Regions from separate parts of the Micromonospora sp. DT53 genome, predicted to be linked through region 1. Evidence: riboswitches for the same ligand, from Rfam matches in the RefSeq annotation. Region 1 holds a riboswitch; the other holds the start of a gene.

What was found. A riboswitch is a leader RNA that binds a small molecule or an ion and turns the genes downstream of it on or off. The one in region 1 is predicted to bind thiamine pyrophosphate.
Region 2: linked by a shared signal. The riboswitch ahead of thiE (thiamine phosphate synthase) and the one ahead of ACLQ3B_RS00460 (ECF transporter S component) in region 1 are both predicted to bind thiamine pyrophosphate.

Annotation. Positions count from the first base shown of each region.
Region 1 is NZ_JBNCKM010000001.1:90,485-94,891, forward strand. It holds gene ACLQ3B_RS00450 (energy-coupling factor transporter transmembrane component T family protein) at 1-197, opposite strand, end outside; gene ACLQ3B_RS00455 (ABC transporter ATP-binding protein) at 194-1,624, opposite strand; gene ACLQ3B_RS00460 (ECF transporter S component) at 1,733-2,320, opposite strand; TPP riboswitch at 2,396-2,500, opposite strand; gene ACLQ3B_RS00465 (alpha/beta fold hydrolase) at 2,608-3,438, shown strand; gene ACLQ3B_RS00470 (aminoglycoside N(3)-acetyltransferase) at 3,465-4,274, shown strand; gene ACLQ3B_RS00475 (sugar isomerase domain-containing protein) at 4,271-4,407, shown strand, end outside.
Region 2 is NZ_JBNCKM010000004.1:540,603-545,009, reverse strand. It holds gene ACLQ3B_RS16810 (thiazole synthase) at 1-278, opposite strand, end outside; gene thiS (sulfur carrier protein ThiS) at 275-475, opposite strand; gene thiO (glycine oxidase ThiO) at 466-1,620, opposite strand; gene thiE (thiamine phosphate synthase) at 1,617-2,243, opposite strand; TPP riboswitch at 2,238-2,347, opposite strand; gene ACLQ3B_RS16790 (ThuA domain-containing protein) at 2,718-4,407, shown strand, end outside.

The DNA of each region.
Region 1 (4,407 bases):
CTTCGGGCCAGCACCCGGTAGCGGATGCCGAACAGCGGCAGGACGGCCAGTTCGAGGGCGATGGCGATCGCCGGGGCCACCGGGTCCAGGGTCGCCAGCAGGGTGAACGAGAAGACCAGTGCGGCGGCGACCTTCGCCACCGGGTTGCGGCGGGCCAACGGCGCGTCCGGCGCGGCGACCGGCTCGATGCTGATCATCGGTCGTCGTCCGAGGCGCGTCGGAGGGTCACGGTGCGGTCGGCGAGCGCGGCGACGAAGTCCGCGTCGTGGGTGACCGTGACCACGCCGTGCCCGGCGTCGCGCAGGTCGGCGAAGAGGTCGACCAGCTCCCGCCAGGTCCGCCGGTCCTGGCCGAAGGTGGGTTCGTCGCAGATCAGCAGACGTGGCGCGGTGGCCAGGGCGGTCGCGACGCTCAGTCGCCGCGCCTCACCACCGGAGAGGGTGTACGGGTTGGCGGCGGCGAGCCGGGTCAGCCGCAGCCGGTCCAGTAGCCCGGCCACTGTCTCCTTGACGGCCGCCTCGGGTTGACCGGTGCGGCGCGGGCCGAGCGCCAGCTCGTCGAAGACGGTGCTGGTGACGAACTGGTGCTCCGGGTCCTGGAAGACCGATCCGATCCGTCGGGCCAGCGCGGGCGCCCGCCACCGGTGCGGGGGAGTGCGCCTGTCCGCGCCGGCCAACTCGGTGGACGCGGTGACCCGTCCGCTGCCCGGCCGGAGCAGACCGCCGAGCAGCAACGCCAGGGTGGACTTGCCGGCGCCGTTCGGTCCGCGTACGGCGAGTGCTTCACCGGCGCGTACCGCCAGGTCGGTGGAGCCCAGGCGGGGCGGCAGGCCGAGCCGGTCGGCGGTGAGCAACAGCTGCCCGGGCCCGGCGGTGGCCGCCCGGGGCGCGATGGGGTGACCGGGCACCCAGACCCCCTCGGCGGCCAGGGCGGCACCGTGGGCGGCGAAGACCGCCTCGGGTGTGCCGTCCGCGCGGACGCCGCCACCCGGTTCCAGGACTACCACCCGGTCGACCAGCGGCAGTGCTTCGGCGACCCGGTGTTCGACCAGGATCAGGGTGGTGTCGGCGTCCAGCGCGCCGGCCACCGCGTGCCGGACCAGGTCGGCCCCGGCCGGGTCGAGGTTGGCGGTCGGCTCGTCGAGCAGCAGCAGGGCGGGGCGCAGGGCCAGCGCGCCGGCCAGGGCGAGGCGTTGCTGTTCACCGCCGGAGAGCGCCGCGGTGTGGCGGTCCCGGGGGTACGGGAAGCCGACCCGGTGCAGCGCCTCGTCCACTCGGGGCCAGATCTCGTCGGCCGGTACTCCCCGGTTCTCCAGCCCGAACGCGACGTCGTCGCCGCAGCGCGCCATCACCAGTTGGGTCTCCGGGTCCTGGAAGACGATGCCGACCCGTTCCCGCCCCTTGCGCGGGTCGAGCCCGTCGATCTCGACGGTGCCCTCCTGCTCGCCGGAGTCCTCGGGGAGCAGCCCGGCCAGCGCGCTGAGCAGGGTGCTCTTCCCAGCCCCCGAGGGCCCGAGAAGCAAAACCCGCTCCCCAGCCTCAACCCGCAGATCAACCCCGCGCACGGCCCAGGCGCGCCGCCCAGCATGCCGCCACCCAAATCCCCGCAGCAGTACCCCGCCCACCAACCCACCCCTCCCAGGCTCCCGCTCCACCTTGTTGATCAAGAGGTTTGCGTCAGAAAATCGGCTTCCGTTGACGCAAACCTCTTGATCAACGTGATCGAGGAGGGGTCAGATCAGGGCTCGGTTTCGGCCTGCGGGGAAGCGATCCAGGACGCCGGTGTTGGCCAGGGCCTTCGTCAGCAACCAGCCGCCCAGGCCGGCGATCACGGTGGCGCTGACGATGGTGAGCAGCGCGTACGGGATGCGGTAGTCGGTCAGCTCGTAGTCGACGTTCCAGACGAAGAAGTCGAACAGCGCGGCGCTGAGGCCGGTCAGCGCGCCGGCGAACACCGCGGTCGGCAGCCGGAACGACCGGTACTGGAAGGCGGCGAAGGCCAACTCGGCGCCGATGCCCTGCACGATGCCCTGCGGGATCACCGTGCCGGCCCACTGGCTGCCCAGCAGCGCTGACAGGACTGCGGCCACGGTCTCGCAGTAGAGCGCGGCGCCGGGCTTGCGGATGACCAGCCCACCGATCACCGCCGGCATCAGCCAGACGCCGTAGAGCAGCGTCTGCGCCGGCGGGAAGAAGGCGAACGCACCCTCGGTGGCGCTCCACACCAGGCCCCAGGCCCAGAAGATGACGCCGAAGGCGACCGCGATCACCGAGGCGACCACGATGTCGATGGTGCGCCAACGGTTGGTGGTGTTGTCCATGGTTTGCTCCCAGTTCAAGTGAAGAGAACCAGGAGAAGACGCACGCCGCGTCCGGTGGCACCGGACTGCGGCGCGGCTGGAGGTCGACCGAACTCCCTGCGCTGGCATTACCCAGATCAGGTTCGAGGGTCTGCGGGCGTGCCCGCACTCTCAGCGCTGTGCGCTCCCCTGTCGGATATGAAGTTGTCTCGCTGACGCTAACACCGACCACTGTCGCGGGCCCAGCAGGGCATCCTCCTGACCTGCGGGAGCGACCGGGCCGCCGCCCTCTGGGTACGCTTCCGATCATGCGGGTTGACGCGCGAGGCCTCACGTTCGAGGTGACCGTCGGCGGTCCACCGGGCGGCGCACCCGTCCTGCTGCTGCACGGTTTCCCCCAGCACAGCGGCGAGTGGGACGACGTGGCGTCGATGCTGCACACGGGTGGGCTACGCACGTACGCGCTGGACCAGCGCGGTTACTCGCCCGGCGCCCGGCCCACTGCGGTGGCCGACTACCGGGTCCCCGAACTCGTCAGCGACGTGGTGGCCGTGCTCGACGCGCTCGGGCTGGACGCCGTCCACCTGGTCGGGCACGACTGGGGCGCGATAGTGGCCTGGGCGGTCGCCGCCCGGCACCCCGAGCGGGTCCGCACGCTGACCGCGGTGTCCGTGCCGCATCCGTCGGCAATGGCGCACGCCCTGGCCAACGACGGCCGACAGAAGCTCCGCTCGTCGTACATTGCGCTGTTCCGCAAGCCGGGCAAGGCGGAGAAGGTGCTGCTGGCGTGGCACGCCACCGCGCTACGGATGCTGCTCGGCGGGGCGGGCGACACGTCCCGGGTGAACAGGTACGCCGACCCGATGCGCGAGCCGGCGGCGCTCACGGCCGCGCTGAACTGGTACCGCGCGATGTCCCGCGCCGACCTGGCCGGCGTCGGCCCGGTCGCGGTGCCCACCACATACGTCTGGAGTGACCGGGACATCGCCATCGGCCGGACCGCCGCCGAGGCGTGCGCGGCGAACGTCACAGGGGACTACCGCTTCGTGCGGCTGCCCGGGGTGAGTCACTGGATCCCGGACGCCGCGCCGGCCCCGCTCGCCGAGGCGATCCTGGCCCGAGTCGGCGGGACGGCCTGAGCCGTGCGGGTCAACGAGGGGAAGCCGTGGTGACGACCGACGTCAGCGGGCCGGGCAGCCGTCGCTCGATTGCCGCGCAGCTGCGCGTGCTGGGCGTACGCCCCGGCGCGACGCTGCTGGTACACGCCGCGCTGCGCCCGCTGGGCTTCGTCAGTGGCGGCCCGCACGCGGTGGTCCTCGCCCTGCGCGACGCCCTCGGCCCGGACGGCACGATCGTCGTGCCCACCCACACGCCCGACAACAGCGACCCCGCGCAGTGGCGCCGGCCGCCGGTGCCGGCGGACTGGTGGCCGCTGATCCGCTCGGAGATGCCGGGCTTCGACCCGGCGGTCACACCGAGCCGGTTCATGGGTGCGCTCGCCGAGACGGTCCGCGGCTGGCCCGGTGCGCTGCGCAGCTCCCACCCGCACGTGTCGTTCGCCGCGCTCGGCCCGGCCGCCGAGCAGGTGGTCGCCGGGCACACCCTGGCGGACATGCTCGGCGAGGGCTCCCCGCTGGCCCGGCTCTACGACCTGGACGCCGACGTGTTGCTGCTCGGCGTGGACCACTCGGTGAGCACCTCGCTGCACCTGGCCGAGTATCGCTGCCCCGGCTCGCCCCGGGAGCGGCTCGGTGCCGCCGTGCGTACCGGCGACGGTGGCCGGGAGTGGGCGTGGTGGCAGGACGTACGGCTCGACGCGGACGACTTCGCCGCGTTGGGCGAAGACCTGGAGGCCACCGGGGCGGTACGCACCGGACCGGTCGGCACCGGGACCGGCAGGTTGATGCGCCAGCGGGCGGCTGTCGACTTCGCGGTTCGCTGGCTGGCCCGCAATCGAACGACGGAGGACGTATGACGGTGAGTGCCGAGGACTACCTGGCCGTGGTGACCGAGACGATCGGCCGGGTGGCCGCCAGTCAGCGGGAGGCGGTGGGGCGAGCGGCCGACCTGATCGCCGAGGCCGTTCGCGCCGACGGCGTGGTGCACGC
Region 2 (4,407 bases), on a different contig from region 1:
GCGTCCCGGGCCAGCCGGGCCACCTTCACCGCCTCGGTCGCGGTGTGGCAGCCGGCGGTGTTCGGCAGCAGGCGTACGCCGCACCGGTCCAGCAGCTCCAGCAGCCCGCCGGCTGAGCCCGGGGCCGTGCCCACCCGGCGCAGCGCCAGGGTGACCATCTCGGTGCCGGACGCCCGGATCGCCTGCTCCAACACGTGCAGGTTCGCGGCGCCGCCGGTGCCGAGGATCAGCCGTGAGGTGAAGGTCTCCCCACCCAGCTCGAACGACACGCCGCTCACCCGCCCTGGGCCGCGGTGAGCACCTCGACCCGGTCGCCGTCGCGCAGCACGCGGGCCGGCCAGCCGGTCCGGGGCACCACCTCACCGTTGACCGCGACCGCCACCCCACGTGGGTGCGGCACGATGTCGCGGACCAGGTCCGCCACGGACGCGCCAGCGGCGACGCTGCGCCCGGACCCGTTCACCGTCAACTCCACAGGTCCCCCTCCATCGTCGGTTCAGGTCCGCCCGACGCGGGGCCGCCGAAGCGGTCGGCCCGGAAGGGCGTGAGCAGCGGATCGGGTACGCCGCCGAGCACCAGGTCGGCGATCAGGTCGGCGGTGATCGGGGTGAGCACGATGCCGTGCCGGTGGTGCCCGGTGGCGGCCAGGACGTCCGGTCGGTCGGGCAGCGGCCCGAGGATCGGCGCGTTGTCCGGGGTGCCCGGGCGCAGCCCGGCGATCGCCTCGACCAGGTCGTACTCGGCCAGTTCGGGTAGCAGGTCGACCCCGGCGCGCAGCAGTCGCTGGACCGCGCCGGCGGTGACAGTGGTGTCGGAGCGCTCCTCGACGGTCGCGCCGAGCACGACCTCACCGTCGGTGCGGGGCACCAGGTAGACGTGCTCGCCGTCGGCGTACCCCCGGATCACGTGCCGGAAGCCCGGCGCGACGCCGTCGGGCGCGCGGAGTCGGAGGATCTGGCCCTTCACCGGCCGCACCGGCAGGCCGGTGAGCGCGGCAGCCCCGCAGCCGGCGGCGACCACGGTGACCTTGGCGTCCACATCGGACAGGTTTCGGACCGGCTGTGGCACGAGCACCGCGCCGGCTCGCTGCGCGGCCGCGCGCAGCGCCGGCACCAGCAGCCGGGGGTCGACCTGGTGGTCGGTGGGCGCGAGGGCGCCGCCACGCACCCGTGGGGCCAGCGCCGGTTCGCGGTCGCGCAGCTCGCTGGGGCGCAGCGGCGTCACCGGCAAACCCAACCCCTGCTGGTACGCCCACAGGCGACGCGCCTCGGCCAGGTCGTCGCCGGTGAGCCCGACCATCAGGGTGCCCTCGGTCCGGTAGCCGATCTCGACTCCGGTGGTCTCGGTCAGCTCGGCGGCGAACGTCGGCCAGCGGGCGGCGGACGCCAGCAGCAACCCGGTCAGCTCCCGTTCACCGAAGTACGCCTCGGCGACCGGGGAGAGCATGCCGGCGGCCACCGCCGACGCCCCCGAGCCGGGTACCGGATCGTGCACCACCACCCGGAGCCCTCGCGCGGCGCAACGCCACGCGATCGCCAGCCCGATCGGCCCCGCCCCCACCACTGCCACGTCCGGCCGGACCCGGTCGCTCGACGGCGGTGACGGGGACCGGCCGGTCAGCACGTCAGGGCCTCGATCAGCTCGGCGGTGGCCCGTGCCGGGTCGGCGGCGGCGGAGACGGCGCCGACCACCGCCACCCCGTACGCCCCGGCGGCCCGCAGCGCCGGCACCCGGGCGGCGGTCACTCCGCCGATCGCGATGACCGGGACGTCGACGGCGTCGACGACGGCGCGTACCCCGGCGGGCCCGATGGGATCCGGCAGGCCGGTCTTGGTGCTTGTGGTGTGGCACGGCCCGACGCCGAGGTAGCTGGCTCCCGCCGTGACGGCCTCGCTCGCGGTACCCGGGGCGCGGGCGGTGGCGCCCAGCACGCCGGTGGGGCCGAGCACCCGGCGGGCGGCGGCGACCGGCAGGTCGTCTGCGCCGACGTGCCCACCGGCGGCGCCCACCGCCAACGCCACGTGCAACCGGTCGTTGACCAGGCAGGTCGCCCCGTACGACACGCAGAGCGCCAGCACCCGCCGGGTCAGTTCGTACGCCTCGCGGTCGGTGGCGGAGTCCTCGACCCGGACCTGCACCACCAGCTCGGCGTGGGCCACGGTGAGGGCGGCGCGAACCACGGCGAGTGGGTCGCGACCGGGTCGGGTGTCGGTGATGAGATGCAATCGCCCCAGGGACGGCACGGCAACGCTCCTCCCTGCGCCGGCATTACCCGGATCAGGTTCGACGGTCGGGGGCTGTCAGCCCCCCTCTCAGCCCGGTACACCGGGCTCCCGTGGGTTACTTGCGTGTCACCGTACGACAGATCCGCCGGCCTGCCAAGGCGCGGGGGTCGGCGGCGGCCGGCGACCGGGCCACGCCAAAACGACCGAGATCCAATGGGGCACTTCATGCGGTCCTGTTCGGAATGTCGCCCCCCGTTGCAGAACCGTTACCCGTCCGCATCTTGCCCGACATCGAGCCAGCCGAATTAATTTGTTCAGCGATTCGACAAAATGTCGGTGGAGGCACCTTGGCAGGGTGTGACCACCGGCTCCATCAGGGACGGCCTTCGGCGAGCCGACTCCCGCGATCTCTGTCACTACGACACAGGAGGCGGCGTGTCCCGTTCTCGTCGTGCCCGTTTACCCATCACCGCAACCCTGATCTCCCTGGCCATGGCCTCGACCACCCTGTTCGGCGCGCCTGCCCAGGCGGCCGCCCAGGTCCCCCCACGGGATGCGAAAGCCGCAGCCCCGGTCAGCCAGGTGGCGCCGAAGGCGCCAAAGGCCGCAGCCGATCCCTTCTCCGTCCTCGTCTTCTCCAAGACCGCCGGCTTCCGGCACGACTCCATCCCCACCGGCATCGCCGCCATCCAGCAGCTCGGCGTGGCCAACGGATTCACCGTGGACAACTCCGAGGACGGCGCCGCATTCAACGACGCCAACCTGGCGAAGTACAAGGCGGTGATCTGGCTCTCCACCACCGGTGACGTGCTCAACGCCGACCAGCAGGCGGCGTTCGAGCGCTACGTGAAGGCCGGCGGCGGTTACGTCGGCATCCACGCCGCGTCGGACACCGAGTACAGCTGGGCCTGGTACGGCGACCTGGTCGGCGCGTACTTCGCCAACCACCCGCAGAACCAGCAGGCCACGGTCAAGGTGGAGGACCACGCCCACCCGTCCACCGCCGGTTTGCCGGACCGCTGGTCCCGGTTCGACGAGTGGTACAACTACCAGACCAACCCCCGGCCGGACGTCCACGTGCTGGCCAGCCTGGACGAGAAGAGCTACACCCCCGGCGCCGGCGCGATGGGTGCGGACCACCCGGTCTCCTGGTGTCAGGACTACGACGGTGGCCGATCCTGGTACACGGGCCTGGGGCACACCCGGGAGTCGTACGCCGAGCCCGAGTTCCTCTCCCACCTGCTCGGCGGCATCCGCACCGCGGCAGGTGTCGAGAACGCCGACTGCGGCGCCTCGAAGACCTCGAACTTCGAGAAGGTCACGCTGGACAGCAACACCAGCAACCCGATGGAGTTGGACATCGCCCCCGACGGGCGGGTGTTCTACATCGAGCGCGACGGTCGCGTGCAGATCGTGAAGCCGGACACCGGCAACACCGTCACCGCCGTCGACCTGGACGTCTTCACCGGTAACGAGGACGGCCTCATCGGCATCCGGCTCGACCCGGACTTCGCCACAAACAACTGGGTGTACCTGTACTACGCCCCGAACGACGGGGTCACCCGCAACCTGCTGTCCCGTTTCACGGTCACCGGCGACACCATCAACCTCGCCAGCGAGAAGCAGGTGCTGCGGGTCGACACCCAACGCAACACCTGCTGCCACGCCGGCGGCAGCATGACCTTCGACGGCGACGGCAATCTCTACCTGGCCACCGGTGACAACACCAACCCGTTCGAGTCGAACTCGTACTCGCCGCTGGACGAGCGGGCGGGCCGCCAGGACTACGACTCGCAGCGCACCTCCGCGAACACGAACGACCTGCGCGGCAAGGTGATCCGGATCCACCCGGAGGACGACGGGACGTACACCGTTCCGTCGGGCAACCTCTTTGCTCCGGGCACCGAGAAGACCCGTCCCGAGATCTACGCGATGGGCTTCCGTAACCCGTTCCGGATCGGCACCGACCCGAAGACCAACACGCTGTACGTCGGCGACTACGGGCCGGACGCCAACACGGACAACCCGAACCGGGGCCCCCGCGGCCTGGTCGAGTGGAACGTCGTCACGCCGGGCAACTACGGCTGGCCGTACTGCACGGGCACGAACGAGGCTTACAACGACTACACGTTCCCGTCCGGCCCGAGCGGCGCGAAGTTCGACTGCGCGGCGCCGGTGAACA